Regions from separate parts of the Streptomyces sp. NPDC051217 genome, predicted to be linked through region 3. Evidence: riboswitches for the same ligand, from Rfam matches in the RefSeq annotation. Region 3 holds a riboswitch; each other region holds the start of a gene.
What was found. A riboswitch is a leader RNA that binds a small molecule or an ion and turns the genes downstream of it on or off. The one in region 3 is predicted to bind cyclic di-AMP.
Positions count from the first base shown of each region.

Region 1: it holds a riboswitch for cyclic di-AMP, as region 3 does, so the genes downstream of both, ACIBBB_RS32830 (M23 family metallopeptidase) here and ACIBBB_RS02880 (LysM peptidoglycan-binding domain-containing M23 family metallopeptidase) in region 3, are expected to answer to the same signal.
Region 2: it holds a riboswitch for cyclic di-AMP, as region 3 does, so the genes downstream of both, ACIBBB_RS00025 (transglycosylase SLT domain-containing protein) here and ACIBBB_RS02880 (LysM peptidoglycan-binding domain-containing M23 family metallopeptidase) in region 3, are expected to answer to the same signal.
Region 4: it holds a riboswitch for cyclic di-AMP, as region 3 does, so the genes downstream of both, ACIBBB_RS22530 (transglycosylase family protein) here and ACIBBB_RS02880 (LysM peptidoglycan-binding domain-containing M23 family metallopeptidase) in region 3, are expected to answer to the same signal.

Region 1 covers NZ_JBITEV010000020.1:122,665-126,867, reverse strand. Annotated here, with positions in the region: gene ACIBBB_RS32835 (PrsW family intramembrane metalloprotease) at 1-1,241, shown strand, start outside; gene ACIBBB_RS32830 (M23 family metallopeptidase) at 1,301-2,365, opposite strand; cyclic di-AMP (ydaO/yuaA leader) riboswitch at 2,377-2,531, opposite strand; gene ACIBBB_RS32825 (PP2C family protein-serine/threonine phosphatase) at 2,875-3,963, opposite strand.
Region 2 covers NZ_JBITEV010000001.1:2,191-6,393, reverse strand. Annotated here, with positions in the region: gene ACIBBB_RS00030 (SRPBCC family protein) at 1-868, shown strand, start outside; gene ACIBBB_RS00025 (transglycosylase SLT domain-containing protein) at 1,136-1,879, opposite strand; cyclic di-AMP (ydaO/yuaA leader) riboswitch at 1,884-2,076, opposite strand; gene ACIBBB_RS00020 (ketosynthase chain-length factor) at 2,569-3,783, opposite strand; gene ACIBBB_RS00015 (beta-ketoacyl-[acyl-carrier-protein] synthase family protein) at 3,780-4,203, opposite strand, start outside.
Region 3 covers NZ_JBITEV010000001.1:626,324-630,526, reverse strand. Annotated here, with positions in the region: gene ACIBBB_RS02890 (STM4011 family radical SAM protein) at 1-592, shown strand, start outside; gene ACIBBB_RS02885 (SGNH/GDSL hydrolase family protein) at 612-1,412, opposite strand; gene ACIBBB_RS02880 (LysM peptidoglycan-binding domain-containing M23 family metallopeptidase) at 1,582-2,523, opposite strand; cyclic di-AMP (ydaO/yuaA leader) riboswitch at 2,528-2,692, opposite strand; gene ACIBBB_RS02875 (tyrosine-protein phosphatase) at 3,099-3,899, shown strand; gene ACIBBB_RS02870 (DUF6126 family protein) at 3,921-4,091, opposite strand; gene ACIBBB_RS02865 (helix-turn-helix domain-containing protein) at 4,161-4,203, opposite strand, start outside.
Region 4 covers NZ_JBITEV010000010.1:109,350-113,552, forward strand. Annotated here, with positions in the region: gene eno (phosphopyruvate hydratase) at 142-1,428, opposite strand; gene ACIBBB_RS22530 (transglycosylase family protein) at 1,765-2,439, opposite strand; cyclic di-AMP (ydaO/yuaA leader) riboswitch at 2,443-2,620, opposite strand; gene ACIBBB_RS22535 (transglycosylase family protein) at 2,878-3,822, opposite strand; gene ACIBBB_RS22540 (cytochrome P450) at 3,963-4,203, opposite strand, start outside.

The DNA.
Region 1 (4,203 bases), on a different contig from region 3:
GCTCCCGCTGGCGCTACCGGCCGTACCGCGCGTTCTGGCGGCACCCGGCCGTGCGCGCGGGCGCCGTGATCATCCTGCTCGCGCTCTGCGGCCTGCTGCTCATGTCGCTCGTACGGGAACAGACCGGCACACAGGGCTTTCTGGTCGGTCTCGGGCTGGCGATCCTGCCCGTACCGCTGCTGATGGCGGCCTTCCGCTGGCTTGACCGGGTGGAGCCGGGCCCCTGGCGGAATCTCCTGTTCTCCTTCGCCTGGGGCGCCTGCGCCGCCGCGCTCGTGGCGATCACGGCGAACTCCTTCGCGACCCGGTGGATAGCCACCGCGACCGCCGACCCCGCGGGCGCGGAGTCCCTGGGGGCCACGGTGGTCGCGCCGATCGTCGAGGAGAGCGCGAAAGCCGCCGCGATCCTGCTGATCTTCCTCTTCCGGCGGCGGTCCTTCACCGGTCTCGTCGACGGAGTCGTCGTCGCGGGCTTCACCGCGACCGGCTTCGCGTTCACCGAGAACATCCTCTATCTCGGCAGCGCCTACGGAGAGGACCAGCAGATCGGCAACTCGGGGCTGCCTGCCGTGACCGCGGCGACCTTCTTCGTACGGGTCGTGATGTCGCCGTTCGCGCACCCGCTCTTCACGGTCCTGACGGGCATCGGCTTCGGCATCGCCGCTCTCGCCACCCGCCGCCAGCGCGTGCGCCGGTGGCTGATGCCGGTGCTGGGCCTGCTGCTCGCGATGGGCACGCACGCGCTGTGGAACGGTTCCTCGTCGCTGTTCGGCCCGTACGGCTTCTACGCGGTGTACGCGGCCTTCATGGTCCCCGCCTTCGCCCTGCTCACCTGGCTGGCGATATGGACCCGGCAGCGCGAACTGCACATGGTTTCGGCCGAGCTGCCCGCGTACGCGGCGGCAGGCTGGCTCGCCGAGACCGAGCCGCTCGCCCTGTCCTCGATGCGGGCGCGCTCGATGGCGCGCGACGTGGCGGGACGCGCGTACGGCCCGAAGGCGGCCCGTACGGTCGGCGAGTACCAGGCGTTCGCGACCGCTCTGGCGTTCCTGCGCCACCGGGCCGGGCGCGGCACGGCGGGCCCCGACTTCGCCGCGCGCGAGCAGGAGCTGCTGCACCACATGTGGCAGCGCCGGGAAACGGCGTCGCCCGCGCTGACGTACGCGGCGCGGGCGACGGGGCGGGTGTGGTCTCCGCCGCCGTACATCGACTACGGCGGCTACAACCCGTATCGGAGCTAGGGTCTGTCGTTTGGATCAGGCCGGATCAGGCTGGACGGACCGACCTGATCAACCACGTACTACGGCGTGAGTCCCTTGCTGCTCAGCCAGCTCATCGGGTCGATGCCACTGCCGCCCGCGGTGTGCACCTCCAGGTGCAGGTGCGGGCCGGTGACGTTGCCGGTGGCTCCCACGCGTCCGATGGTCTCGCCGGTGGTGACCTTCTGGCCGGCGCCGACGGTCATCGAGGACAGGTGGGCGTACCAGATCTCCGTACCGTCATCGAGCTCAAGCACCACGCGGTAGCCGTACGAACCCGACCAGCCGGCCGACTTGACGGTCCCGCTGTGGACGGCCTTGGTGGGCGTGCCCGTGGGGGCGGCGAAGTCCAGGCCGGTGTGCTGGCCGGAGGACCACATGGAGCCGGCCTGGCCGAAGGTGGAGGTGAGCGTGTACGAGGAGGTGGGGAGCGAGAAGCTGGCGGCCAGCTTCTCCAGGCGCTCCTGCTCGGCCTTGCGCTCGGCCTCTTCCTCCGCCTTGCGCTTCGCCTCGGCGGCCTTCTTCTCCGCGTCGGTCTGCTGCTTCCGGGCCTCGGCTGCCGCCTTCTCGGCGGCGGCCTTCTCGACGCTCGCCTTCTGGGCGGCGTCGGCCTCGGCCTGCTGCTGCTCCGCCTGCTGGAGGATGCGGGCGCGCAGCGCCTCGCCGGAGTCGGTGGTGCCCTGCTGGGTGTCCGCGGCGGTGAGGCCCGCCGTGGTCAGCGGGGAGGGAGTCTCGTCGGTCTTCTTGTCGCCGTCGGACATGAAAGACCCGACACCGGGAAGGGACTTGGCGTCGGGAAGGTTGTCCGAGAGCGCGTCGGGAAGTGATATCGAGACCGCGGGCTTGTCCTGGGCGGAGGCGATGCCTCCGGCGCCGACCGCGGCGATGACACCCACTCCGAGGACCGTGGAGCTGCGGGCCAGCGCGTTGCGCTGCTTGGCGACACGGTGCTTGCCGCGTACGGGACGGATGGACTCCGCGGTGGGATTCCACTCCTCCCAGTCCCTGTTCGCCTCGCCATCGGCGAGATCGGTACCGGCGAGCCGGCTCCCGGGGCCGAAACGGACCGGGACTGAGGCTTCGGGAGCAGGCCTGTTGGACGCCACTGGGGCGCTCTCCTTTCCTTCCTTCTCGCCTACCGGGTTAGCTGACGGGTTCGGAGCAGGAAGGTCTCCTACGAGCGTGTTTCGCCGCACGAGGCAACAAAAGACGCCCGATTCACCCCAATTGGTGGTTCCCCGGTTTCCTAGCGGAATTCGGCGCGTGCGCACGGTGCCGTCTCTTTCGACGGCTGGGACAACCGCGCTGCGTTATCGAACGTTAATAGACGACGGGGACTTATTCCAAGCTGTTCCCGGTGATCGTTAGCGAGCACGGCGGGGATCAACCGGGACACAAGCTGGCGCAATCGGGCGAGTTGATCGCGGTTCGGGCCGTGTGCGATCACACACTCGATCTGACGGTGCGTCAAATATTATGCGGAGTGGTGTGTCTCAACTACGCAGCGTGGCGGGGGAGATGACATCACGGCACGCGGGTCCCACGCGTCCGACGGTCTCGTCGCAACGAAGGGCCGACGCGGGCGGACCCACACGGGCGGACCCACGCGATCGCGTCACGGCACGACGGGCATCGTCCGGCGCCGCTCCGGCTGCCGCTCGGTGGGCCGGCTGATGGCCAGCAGCGCCATGTCGTCCGTACTGCCGCCGCCGGTGTGCAGCCGTACGTCCCCGACGATCGCCTCCAGCAGGTCGTCGGGACCGGGAAAGATCCGTCCCGCGAGCCGTTCGCCCGGGTCGTAGAAGACGCCCTCCGCGTTGCGCGCCTCGGAGAGCCCGTCCGTGTAGAGGAGCAGCGTCGCCCCGGGCCGGTACGGGATCTCCTCCGCGCGGTCCGGCCATGTCCCCAGCTCCCCCATCCCGAGCGGCAGTGCCGGGTCGGTGGGGGCCAGCACGGTCACCGCGCCGTCGGGGCCGAGCAGCAGCGGCTCCGGGTGCCCGCGGTTCAGCACGCGCGCTATGCCCTCGCCGTGCGGTACCTCCGCCAGTACGGCGGTGGTGAAGCCCTCGAACAGGTCGATCCCGCTGCGCCGCCTGCCTTCGCGCGCCAGCGCCCGCTCCAGCCGCCGCGCGACGCCTTCGAGCGACCTCTCCTGCTCGGCGGCCTCCCGGAATGCGCCGATGACGACGGCCACGGTCTCGATGGCGCCCATGCCCTTGCCGCGTACGTCGCCGACCACCACCCGTACGCCGTACTCCGTGTCCTGGACGGCGAACAGGTCACCGCCGATGTAGGCGCCCTCCTCGGCCGCCTCGTAGCGCGCGGCGATGTGCAGCCCGCCGATCCGGGCCTCGGGTGTCGGCAGGACGGCGCGCTGGGCGGCCTCGGCGATGACCCTCGCCGAGGCCAGGCGTTCACCACTGCGGCGTACGACACCGTTGATGGCCAGTGCGAGGACGGAGACGGTGAAGACGGTCAGCGATTCGGTGATCATCTCGACCCCGTCCCCGGAGTTGTTGACGTAGCGCAGTCCGAGAACGGCGCCGACGGACAGGATGCCGATGACGAGAGTGCGCGTGAACGAGAAGAAGGGGGCGGCCACCAGCGGCGCCGCCGAGAAGAACGGGGACGCGGTGAAGGCGGTCGGGGTCGCCTGATCCAGGATGATCCCCGCCACGATGATCAGACCGGGCAGCAGTTCCACGAGCGGATGCGTCGGCCGGGCGGCGAGCCGACCGCTCCCCCGCCTGGGCGGCCGGGGGTCTTCGGGACCGAAGCCGGGCGGGTGCTTCTCGGCGGGATGCGAGCGGTTCCAGGTGGGGTCGTCCGGGCCGGCGTCCGCCGGCCGGAAACCTTCGTCGGCGCGGCGGAAACCGCGCTGGATGCCACGCCGGAGGCTGCCGCTGAGCCGGCGGAGCCTGGAGGGGACGTGGGGGTGGTGGGG
Region 2 (4,203 bases), 620 kb from region 3:
CTCCTCCCTCTCCGGCACCGGCGACGGGCGGACCGCGCTGCGCATGGAGCGACGGCTCGCGCATCCGCCGCAGCGGGTCTGGGACGCGATCACGCAGCCCGCGCACCTCGCGCGGTGGTTTCCCTCCGAGGTGAGCGTCGACCTGCGGCCGGGCGGCGAGATCGGCTTCCACTTCCCCGGCGACTCCGGCCCCGGCATGAGCGGGGAGGTCACCGACGCCGACGAGCCGCGCCTCTTCGCCTTCACCTGGGGCGAGGACCATCTGAGCTGGGAGATCACCCCTGACGGGGACGGCTCGCGGCTCCTCCTCGTCCACACCTTCGGCGACCGGTTCGGGGCCGCCAGCTTCGCGTCCGGCTGGCAGATCTGCGTCACCGCGCTGGGGCAGGTGCTGGACGGCGGCCCCGTCGACGTCGAGCAGGACACGCGCGGGGCGCTGCACGAGGCGTATCTGGCCCGGTTCGACGAGCTGACCCGGGGCCGGGTCGAGGAGACCGGGGGCGGCGGGCGACGGGTCCGGTTCGAGCGTCAGCTGGTGCGGCCCGCCGAGACGGTCTGGGACCAACTGACCGGCGGCGCCGAGCCGTTGACGGGTTCACCGGTGCCTCCGGGCTTCACCGCCGACAAGGTCCCGGCGGGCCCGGTCACGGCCGTACGCGCGCCGGAGCTCCTTACGTACTCCTGGCATCCGGAGGGCGAGGTCCGCTGGGAGCTGGGCGCGGGGACGGGGCACGGGCCCCGGCTGGTGCTCACCCAGACCGGGCCGCGCGACTTCGACACGGATGCGGCGCTCGCGGCGTGGCGGGTACGTGTGGAGGAACTGGCGGCGGGGCTGGTGGACGCGCCGGAGGGCGGGGCCCACACGTAGTGGCGTCCGCGTGGGGCCTCGGGTGGCCCGGCTCGACCCGGCGCTGACCGGTCCGCGCCTGGTCGCGGCCGGTGGTAGCGCCGGCTCGGGCGGTGGACGCCGTCCCTTGGGCTGGGCCACGAAGGCTCCGCCCGGATCCCCCGGGCCGACCGGCGGGACCGACCGGGCGGGCGCACTCCGTCAGGTGACGGCGGCTCTCACGCCGAACGCCGGCCGGGCCGCGTGTGCGGCCCGGCCGGCGGCCGGTGAGATGACGGACGCCGCCGATCAGTAGGGACCGTTCACGTTGTCGATCGAGCCGTAACGGTCGGCCGCGTAGTTGCACGCCGCGGTGATGTTGGCGACCGGGTCGTAGCTGTCGGTCGACGTGCCGGGCACGTGGTACGCCTGGAATGTCGGGTCGATGACCTGGAGCAGGCCCTTCGACGGGGTGCCGGCCGCCGCGTTGGAGTCCCAGTTGTTGATGGCCTGGGGGTTGCCCGCGGACTCGCGCATGATGTTGCGGTGGATGCCGTCGTACGAGCCGGGTATGCCGTTCTGCGCCATGACGTCCAGCGCCTCCCGGATCCAGCCGTCGAGGTCGTTGGTGTAGGTCTTGGCGGCGGTCTCGACGGCCTCGGTGGTCTTGCCCGCCGACGCGCTCTCGGTCGAGGCGGTCCCGGCGGCCTTCGGTTTCCCGGCGAGCTTCAGCTTGAGGCCGGGGTGGATGAGCGAGGGGTTGTCGCCGACGGCGGCGCGGTTGGTCTTGTACAGCGCTTCCCAGCCACCGCTCACGGAACGGGCGTGCGCGATCTTGGCCAGCGAGTCACCCTTGACGACGGTGTGGGTCACCTTCTGGACGGCGGTCGAGGCGGCCGGGGCCGACTTGACGTGCTCCGGAGCGGGCGCGGCGCCCGCCGTGGTGGCGGTCACCAGGGGAAGGGCGAGTGCGGCACCGCCCGTGCCGACGGCGATGAGACGGCGGGCGAGCGGGCTGGTGCGGGAACGGCGGTGCTTACCCTGTGCGGGCATGACGAAATCCTCTCCGTCGCCTGCGAGGTGAGCTGTCGGGTTCGGGCGGGAGATGCCCGGCCGCGCTGGGTGCGCGACTTCACCCCAAGCCGGTCCGTTGTGCCGGATCGGCGACTTACCTGGGTCCCCCGCTCCTGCCGTACGTGAGTTGTTGGGTGCGGTTTCCGGACAGCGGCAGGATTCGGCGTTCCGCCCGGAATGACGAGAACGTAAGCGAGAAGGTCCGGGCGAAACAAGTCCTGAATTCACAGCGCCATGCCATCCACGGATCCGGCGCCGGGAAATTCAAATTCCGGCGAGGCTGTACAGGGCTCAACTTTCTTTTGCAGCAGGGGAGGTGGGGTGGGACCGCGAGACACCGAGGCCACCGAAGCTGTGACACACATCACGAGCGTTCGGTGCAACCACCCGAACACAACACCACCCAGAAAGGGACAAGTTATGCGTGACGCACCCATAACAACCCGCACCGCAAAATGGACAAATGATTATTTTTTCTCAACTGGCGCCAAGCGGAAGCACACGGTCCACGACGGGGTGAATTCGCCGCCAACGGCCTTTGTCCGCAACTGAATTCACCGAACTCCGGAGAGCGAATGTCATAGGTGTTCGCTTTCCCGACGGGCCGGCCGTGCCGTATGTCGGCCGCGGGGGACGGGGCACGACGACGACACGGCCGGGGAGCGGATCTAGTCGACGGCGCGTACGACCATCGCGGAGTTGAAGCCGCCCTGGCCCCGCGCCAGCACCAGCGCCGTCCGTACCTCGGCGGTGCGGGGCTGGGACGTGACGAGGTCCAGACCGTGCTCGGGAGCCGGCTCGACGTTGACCGTGGGCGGGATCAGCCCCTCCTCGATGGCCAGCAGCGCCGCCGCGACATCCAGCGGGGCCGCGCCGGAGTAGAGCCGGCCGGTCATCGTCTTGGGCGCGGTGACCGGGACGCCGCGCGGGCCGAAGACCGCGGTGATCGCCTCGGCCTCCGTACGGTCCAGCTCCGGCACGGCCGCCGCGTCGGCGAACACCACGTCGACGTCGCCGGGCTCCACGCCCGCGTCCGCCAGGGCGATTTCGATCGCCTTGCGCTGTCCCGGCTCGCGGTCGCTGCCCGGCCGGGGGTCGATCGTCGCGCCGTACCCGGAGATCTCGCCGTAGATCTTCGCGCCACGGCCACGCGCGGCCACCGCGTCCTCCAGGATGAGGATCGCGCCGCCCTCGCCCGGCACATGCCCCCGCGCGTCGGCATCGAACGGCACGTACGCGCGGGCCGGTTCGTCGCTCGTGCTCAGCCGGCCGCCCGCGATCTGCGCGACCCAGCCCCAGGGGCAGATCGACGCGTCGACGGCGCCGGAGACGACCAGCCGGGTGCCCTTACGGATCTGCCTGCGCGCCTGCGCCATGGCGTCGAGCCCGCCTGCCTGGTCGCTGACGACCACGCCGCTGGGGCCCTTCATACCGTTACGGATGGAGATCTGGCCGCTGTTGACCGCGTAGAACCAGGCGAAGGACTGGTAGGCGCTGACGTGCTGACTGCCCTTGCTCCACAGCTTCTGGAGCTCGTTCTGGCCGAACTCGAAGCCGCCCGACGAACTGGCCGTGATGACGCCCATGTCGAACTCCGGCAGATCCTCCGGCTTCACCCCGGCGTCGGCGAGCGCCCAGTCCGTGGCCACCAGGGCGAGCCTGGTCATGCGGTCGGTCTGGGAGAGCAGCCTGCTCGGCAGATGGTCCTTGGCCGTGAAGCCGGGAACCTCGCCCGCCAGCCGGGACGGGTACTGCGACGGGTCGAAGCGGGTGACGCGGCCGATGCCGCTCCTGCCGCCGCGGATCGCCGACCAGTACTCGCGCACGCCGAGGCCGTTGGGGGCCACCACGCCCAGGCCGGTCACTACCACCGAGGTGGTCATGCGGGGCTCCTCTCGGGTCGGGCCAGCACTATCGCGCTCTGGAATCCACCGAAGCCGCTGCCGACGGAGAGCACCGCATCGGTCAGCTGGTCGCGAGCCGTCACCGGCACATAGTCGAGATCGCACTCGGGGTCCGGTGTCTGAAGGTTCGCGGTGGGCGGCACCACGTTGTGCTCCATCGCGAGGGCGGATGCGGCGATCTCGATCGAGCCGATGGCGCCGAGCGAATGCCCGACCATCGACTTGATGGAGCTCACCGGGGTCCGGTAGGCGTGATCGCCGAGGCTCTTCTTGAACGCGGCGGTCTCGTGCCGGTCGTTCTGCTTCGTACCGGAGCCATGGGCGTTGATGTAGTCGATCTCCGTCGGATTCATCCGGGCCTCGTCGAGCGCGACCCGGATCGCCTCGGCCATCTCCAGG
Region 3 (4,203 bases):
GATCCAGACGAACCTCAGCTGCCGCACGGACTGGCTGAAGGCCGCCGACCCGGCCAAGCTGGCGCTCTGGTGCACGTACCACCCCGGCCAGACGCCGTACGACCGTTTCCTCACCAAGTGCGGCGAGCTGGGCGCCGCGGGCATCCGCTTCAGCGTCGGCATCGTCGGCTTCCCCGACCACCTCGACCAGGCCCGCCGCCTCCGCGCCGACCTCCCCGGCCAGGTCTACCTGTGGGTCAACGCGGCGGAGGGCCGCACCTACTCGGACCCGGAGGCCACCGACTGGACCTCGATCGACCCCCTGTTCCCGTTCAGCCGCCACCCCCACCACTCGGCCGGCCTCCCGTGCCGCACGGGCGAATCAGTGATCTCGGTCGACGGCGAAGGCACGGTTCGCCGCTGCCACTTCGTCCCGGCGGAACTGGGCAACCTCTACGACGGCTCCTACCGTCGGGCCCTCAAACCCCGCGCGTGCCCACTCGCCACCTGCGACTGCCACATCGGGTACGTCCACCTGGAGACACTGCCGCTGTACGACGTCTTCGCGGGCGGCGTCCTGGAACGCGTACCGGTGAGCCCGGTGGCGCGCTGAACTCCGCGTCCCGGTCGGCTCAGTGACGTACCAGCGGCAGCAGGTCCGGGCGTTTGGCGACCGTGTGGTCGCCGGAGGATTCACCGCGGAGGCGGCGGCCGATCCAGGGGACCAGGTATTCGCGTGCCCACTGGATGTCGTCGCGGCGCACCTCCAGTGCGCCGCGTGGCGGCAGGGGCGGCCACGGCTGGTCGGGGTCGGCGGGGGTGTCGAGGCCGAGGACCTGGGCCGCGCGCAGGGCCACGCGGGTGTGGCCCTCCGGTGACAGGTGCAGCCGGTCGCCGTCCCAAGCGCGCCTGTCCTGGACCGACTTGAGGGACCACAGGTCCAGGACCGGGCAGTCGTAGCGGTCGGCGATGGAGCGGACGTGGGCGGTGAACGTGGCTATCTTGCCGCGCAGATGGCGCAGCACCGGGACGCCCCGGGTGTCGAACCCGGTGGGGACCATGACCGTGCCGACCGCGCTCGTCAGGTCGGCCAGCGCCCGTTCGAAACGTTCGGCGACGTCGTCCGGGTCGGTGCCGGGCCGGATGATGTCGTTGCCGCCGGCGCAGAACGTGATCAGATCCGGGGCGAGTTCCTTGGCGCGCGGGATCTGCTCGGCCACGATCTGGTCCAGCAGCCGTCCCCGTACGGCGAGGTTGGCGTACCGGAGCGATCGGTCCGGTGTCCGGTCGGCGAGCAGTACCGCGAGCCGGTCCGCCCAGCCGACATGAATTCCGCCCGGTCCGGGGTCGCCGACGCCCTCGGTGAAACTGTCACCGATGGCCGCGTAAGACCCGAAGGCACCTCTGGTTTTTGATCCCGAATCGTCAGCCACAGCGAAACATCATTCACCCGGGTATCCGACCTACGCGACCGTAAGAAGGTGGTGACCCCGGTGAGAAACGCCACCGGTCAAAATTCGTTCAACCGGGAATAGCGGAAAGGCCGTCGGCCGGCACCCTCGGGTGCCGGCCGACGGCCGGTTGCGCGTGGGACCGAACGGCTCAGATGGAAACGCCGTGCTCGCGCAGGTACGCCAGCGGGTCGACGTCGGAGCCGTAGCTCGGACCGGTGCGGATCTCGAAGTGCAGGTGCGGACCGGTGGAATTGCCGGTGGAACCGGAGAGGCCGATCTGGTCGCCGCCGGCGACCCGCTGACCCGCCGAGACGGACAGCGAGGAGAGGTGGCCGTACTGCGAGTACTGGCCGTCGTCGTGCTTGATGACGACCTCGTTGCCGTACGACCCGGCCCAGCCGGCCGAGACGACGGTGCCGGGGCCGACCGACTTGACGGTGGTGCCCGACGCGGCCGCGAAGTCCACGCCGGTGTGGTAGCCGCTGGCCCAGCTGCCGCCGGCCGCGCGGTACGGGGTCGTGACGGCCGCACCGTCGACGGGCGCGGTGTAGCCGGAGTCCGCGCTCTGCGCCGCGGGCTCGTTCGCCGTGGTGTCGGCCTGCGGGGCGGGCTCGGCCGGTGCGGGCTTCGCGGGGGCGGTCTTCTTCGGGGCAGCCTTCTTCGGGGTGGCCTCCGCCTTGCCCTCGGAGGACGCCTTGGCCTTGGCGCCGATGGTGAGCTTCAGGCCCGGGTGGATCAGCGACGGGTTGTCACCGACGGCCTCGCGGTTGTCCGCGTAGAGCTTCTGCCAGCCACCGCTGACCTTCTGCGTCTCGGCGATCTTGGCGAGGTAGTCCCCCGCGGTGACCGAGTACGTCTTCACGGTCTTGGCGGTCGCGGCCTGCTGGGCCGTCTGCGCGACAGCGGCGGTGTGCGCGGCGGACACGGCGCGCTCGGGAGCCACCGACGGTGCGGCGGTCTGCTCGGCGGCGTGGGCGCCCGTGGCACCGATGAGCGGAATTGCGATGGCGGCGCCACCCGTTCCGGCGGCGACGAATCCGCGGGTGATCGGGTTGGTCCTCGGACGACGGTGCTTACCCTTTCCGGGCATGGCGAATTCCTCTCCGGCGCCTACGAGGTGAGCTGTCGGGTTCGGGCTGGAGATGCCCGGTCGCGCCGTGACGCGACTTCACCCCAAGCCGTCCGGATCTCCGGACCGGCGTACTACCTGGGTCCCCCGCTCCTGCCACACGTTGATGAGTGCTGGGTGGATGCGGATTCCGAACGGCGGCAGGATTCGGCGATCCGCTCGGATTGCGGTGACGGTAAGCCGCGCGGGCCGACGGGTACAAGCCGCTGTTTCTCCTCCGTAATCCACGCTCGAATATCGACATCCGCGGGCGGTCACCCTGCGTGGATTACGGATCTTCGAATTCCGTGCGACGTCCCAATTCCCTTCGCGGGCGCGGCCACACACCGTCACGGATATGATCCTGCTCACCAGCCGCAGCCCATCCACCACCATCTCACCCGCGACCGGGGCACCTTATGCCCAATCACTCAATCCAGACAGAAGCCCTATTCGCAAGGCGCTTTCAGGGGGAACCGATGTCGTAAAGTCGGAGCGCGACAGCGTCGGCGGCGAGCGCCGACCGCACACGCGGAGGAGCGCACGTGACGCACGAGGTGCCGCAGCAGGTCCCGCCGGGCGAGCCCGATCTCGCCGGGGTACGCAACTTCCGCGACGTGGGAGGCCTGCCGACCGCCGACGGGCGGCGCGTACGGTACGGACGGCTCTACCGCAGCGGCCACCTCGCGCACGCCACCGCCGAGGACGCGGCGTTCCTGACGTCGCTGGGGCTGCACACCATCTTCGACTTCCGCAACGCGGCCGACCAGAAGCTCGACGGTCTGGACGTCGAGCTCGTCGGCGTACGCAATGTGAACATCCCGCTCACCGACCCGGCCGACGGCACCGAGTTCTGGAAGATGGTCCGCGACGGCGACCTCGACCAGCTGCGCTCGATCCTCGCCGACGGCAAGGGCGTGGCCCGGATGTCCGCTTCGTACCGTTCGATCATTCTGGACCGCACCTCCGAGCACCGGCGCGTGCTGCACGCCCTGGCCGAGGAGAGCCTGCCCGCCCTGATGCACTGCGCGGCGGGCAAGGACAGGGCCGGTCTCTCGATCGCGGTGTCGCTGCTCGCCGTGGGCGTGGAGCGGGAGGCGATCGAGGCGGACTATCTGAAGTCGAACGATCCGCACCGCAGATACCGCGTACGCCGCAGCGATCCGACGCCCGGCGGGACCTCGCCGGAGGTGCTGGAGCTGCTGGCCCCGCTCTTCGACGCGCGCGCCGTCTACCTCGAAACGGCGTTCACGACGATGGAGGAGACGTGGGGCACCGTCGACCGCTATCTCACGGACGGCCTCGGGCTGACGGACGAGACGCGCGAGCGGCTGCGGACGCGCCTCGTCGAGGACTAGGGGACTGGAGGACTACAGGACCTAGCGACCCCCGGCGCCCGCCTCGAAGAGCAGGTAGAGGAAGCCGGCCAGGACATGGCCGGCGATGAGGTAGACGAAGAGCCGGATGGCGAGACCGCGCGGGAAGCTGCGTTCCTCGTCCATGACGGACTTGGCGGGCTCCTCGCGTGATGGCTCCTGAACGGCGTCCACTCGGTTGTCGGACACGGTGATGGCCTCTCTGGTCGGGGGCGGAGCTGACGGCATGTCAGTGCCGCTCGTTCAGCGGCGGTGGGCCCCGCCGGGCAGGCACAGCTCGCCGACG
Region 4 (4,203 bases), on a different contig from region 3:
CCGCCTCCCTCAGAGGCCCGGCATGCCCCGTTCCTCTGTACTGCCGTACTGCCTCTGTACGCGCGTACGTCCCCGGACACGGTACGGGACCGTGGCCGGGGACGGCCGTAGGACGGGCGGGCCGATGGCCGGTTGCCCGGGTCAGTCCTTGAAACGGGGGAACGCGCTGCGGCCCGCGTAGACCGCCGCGTCGTCGAGGATCTCCTCGATACGCAGCAGCTGGTTGTACTTGGCGACGCGCTCGGAGCGGGCCGGGGCGCCGGTCTTGATCTGGCCGCAGTTGGTGGCGACGGCGAGGTCGGCGATCGTGACGTCCTCGGTCTCGCCGGAGCGGTGCGACATCATGCACTTGAAGCCGCTGCGCTGCGCCAGCTCGACGGCGTCCAGGGTCTCGGTCAGCGAACCGATCTGGTTGACCTTGACGAGCAGGGCGTTGGCCGAGCCCTCCTCGATGCCACGGGCCAGGCGCTCGGGGTTGGTGACGAACAGGTCGTCCCCGACGATCTGGACCTTGCTGCCCAGCTTGTCGTTGAGGACCTTCCAGCCGGCCCAGTCGTCCTCGAAGAGCGGGTCCTCGATGGAGACCAGCGGGTACGAGGCGACGAGCTCCTCGTAGTACTCGGTCATCTCGGCGGCCGAGCGGGACTTGCCCTCGAACTCGTAGGAGCCGTCCTTGTAGAACTCGGAGGCCGCGACGTCGAGCGCGAGCGCGATGTCCTTGCCCGGGGCGTAACCGGCTTCCTTGATGGCCACGAGGATCAGGTCGAGCGCGGCGCGGTTGGACTCCAGGTTCGGCGCGAAACCGCCCTCGTCGCCGAGGCCCGTGGAGAGCCCCTTCTCCTTCAGGACCTTCTTCAGCGTGTGGTAGACCTCGGCGCCCCAGCGCAGGGCCTCGGAGAACGACTCGGCGCCGATCGGCGCGATCATGAACTCCTGGATGTCCACGTTCGAGTCCGCGTGCGACCCGCCGTTGAGGATGTTCATCATCGGAACGGGCAGCAGGTGCGCGTTCGGGCCGCCGAGGTAGCGGAAGAGCGGCAGGTCCGAGGCCTCGGAGGCGGCGTGCGCCACGGCCAGGGAGACACCGAGGATGGCGTTGGCACCGAGCGAGGACTTGTCGGGGGTGGCGTCCAGGTCGAACATCGCCTGGTCGATGAGGCGCTGCTCGGTGGCGTCGTAGCCGACGAGCTCCGGGCCGATCTGCTCGATGACGGCGAGGACGGCCTTCTCGACGCCCTTGCCCTGGTAGCGGTTCTGGTCACCGTCGCGGAGCTCAAGGGCCTCGAACGCACCGGTGGACGCACCGGAGGGGACAGCAGCACGGCCGGTGCTGCCGTCGTCGAGGCCGACCTCGACCTCGACCGTGGGGTTGCCTCGGGAGTCAAGGATTTCCCGGGCTACGACGACGTCGATGGACGGCACGAGCATCTCCTTCTGGGATGTGACGCTTGGAGTGCAGGGCCTCATTGGCCTTGCGGCATGAGCCTAACCGGCTCCCGGTCGGCGGTCGGCAGATGCCCGCCCGCTGGGACGAAAAGAGTCCGCGATGACCGTTCGGCCGCGAATGTCCAGGGGTCGGCCGGGGGCGGTCGGGGTCCGGCGCGGTCGGTCGCGGTCGGTCGCGGTCCGTCGGGGTCCGGCGCGGTCCGGCGCGGTCCGGCGCGGTCGGTCGCGGTCCGGCCCATGGCCTGAAGACCGTCCGAACCCCGGCCCGGCGCGTCCGGGGGAGTGAGGCGCGCCGGACCGGGGTTCAGGGGGAAAGGGTCAGCTCAGGTGGAGCTGCTGCCCCGGGAAGATCTCGTCGGCGTTCTCGACGATGTCCTTGTTCAGCTTGAAGAGCTTCTTCCAGCCGCCTTCGACCTTCTTGGTCTCGGCGATCTTGGAGAGGGTGTCTCCGGGCTTGACCTTGTACTCGCCGTCGCCCTTCTTGACCGGACCGCGCGTCTCACTACGCGAGGCGGGCTGCTCCTTCGCGGCACGCGGGGCGGACTGCTGCGGGGCGGACCGCTCCTTCGGAGCGGCCTGCGGGGCCGGGTCGGCGGAGCCGGCGTCGTTCGAGGCGTTGGACAGGCCCACGCCGCAGCTCGGCCAGGCACCCTTGCCCTGGCCCGCCAGGACCTTCTCGGCGATCTGTATCTGCTGGGACTTCGAGGCCTGGTCGGCACTGGACGCGAAGGCGCTGCCGCCGTACGCGGCCCAGGTGGAGGCGGAGAACTGGAGCCCGCCGAAGTAACCGTTGCCGGTGTTGATCGACCAGTTGCCGCCGGACTCGCACTGGGCGACGGCGTCCCACTCGGAGGTGGTGGCGGCGGAGGCGGAGGTGGCGCCGATCAGCGGGGCCGCGACAGCGGCACCGGTGATGCCGGCGAGCGTGGCGTAACGGACGGCCTTGGACGGACGACGGTGCTTGCCCTTGCCGGACGCGCTGGAAAACAGCATGCGAAATCTCCTCACCGACGCCTGCGAGGTGAGCTGTCGGGTTCGGGCCAAGTGAGTTGCCCGGCCGTGCGGCCCGGGAACGTCTTCACGTCCCCACCGCGCACGGCTCCACCCCGAGCCGGCCGTGATGACCGGCGCTTACCTGTGGGTCCCCCGCTCCTGCCTTCGGCGCGTGATGCGACGAGTACTCCCCCGACCGACGGCAGGATTCGGCGTGACGGTCGACGGTGCCCGCGGTGCGAGCGGTTCAGACCGTAAACACAGACATCCCGGATGTTCAAAGAAGGAACATCCGGGATGATTCGCCCATCCTGCCCCGAGGAAACCTCTGTTTACGCAGGTCGGAACGGAAAGAGGGTGAGTTGCCGGGCAGATCGCATCAGTTGGGGCGAAGAGACGCTTGTCTCACTTGCTCAGATGCGGACATAGCCCGTGCAACTACCCTTGATTCGCGGTCACATCGAGCTTCTGGCCCGGCAGGATGAGGTCCGCGTCGGAGCCCACGACCTCGCGGTTCGCCTTGTAGAGCGCCGCCCAGCCACCCTCCACCTTCTGCTCGTCGGCGATGGCCCACAGGTTGTCGCCGGCGCGGACGGTGTACGAGCCGTCGGCGGCGGCGTCATCGCCGCGCACCGAGCTGTCACCGCGTGAGGCATGACGGCCGCTTTCGCGGTCTTCGTCCGCCTTACCCGCCTTGCCGGTCTCGGCCGCCTCGGCCGGCTCGCTCGGCTCGGGGGCCGCCTCGCCGCGGTGCTTGCCCTTGGCGGCGTCGGCGGTGCTGGGCTCCGCGCTCGGTTCTGCGTTCGGCTCCGTGCTCGGCTCGTCGGCGTCGGACGCCGAGTCGCGGCCGAACTGCCCGGACGACGGCGTCGACTCGGGAGCGGGGGGCAGCACGGCCTCTTCGCTCGACTCGGGCTCGGGGGACCCTTCGGAGGGCTCGCTGTCCGGAGCCGTGTCCGCGCCGGCGTCCTGGCTCTCACCCTCGCCCGCGTCGGCGCCCGCGTCCGCGTCCGCCGTGAGCCCGGTGACCAGCGCGCAGGTCGGCCACGCGCTCGGACCCTGCGCCGCGAGGATCTTCTCGGCGACGGCTATCTGCTGGCTGCGGCTGGCCTGGTCGGCGGTGGGGGCGTACGCCGTACCGCCGAAGTCGACCCAGGTCTCCTGGGAGATCTGCAGGCCGCCGTAGTAACCGTTGCCGAGGTCGGCGCTCCACATGCCGCCGCTCTCGCACTCGGCGACGCGGTCCCAGGTGGAGGCGTCGGCCGCACTGGCGCCGGTCGCGCCGAGCAGCGGGATGGCGATCGCCGAGCCTGTCACCCCTGCCGCGACGACAAGGGCGGGGGCCTGACGGGGCCGACGGTGCCGGCCGTTCCCGGAGCGCATGCGGTTGCCTTCCGTGAGACTGCTGAAACGTGAGTCCCAGCGTGTGAGTGCCGGGACGATCGTGAACGTAGCCGCACTCGAACGCCTGTCACAAGTCGATGCAGCGGAGATCACGTGAAAGTCACAGTGCTGACAATCCGTCAGTCACGCACCGCTGTGAACTGCACCGGGAGCGTGCGCAGTCCACGCATGATGAGCCCGCCACGCCATCGCAAATCGGATGGATCGACCGCAAGTCGCAAGTCGGGCAGGCGGGTCAGAAGGGTCGCGAGCGCGGTCTGTCCCTCCAGCCGCGCGAGCGGCGCGCCGAGGCAGTAGTGGATGCCGTGGCCGTATCCGAGGTGTTTGTTGTCACTCCGCGACAGGTCGAGCCGGTCCGGG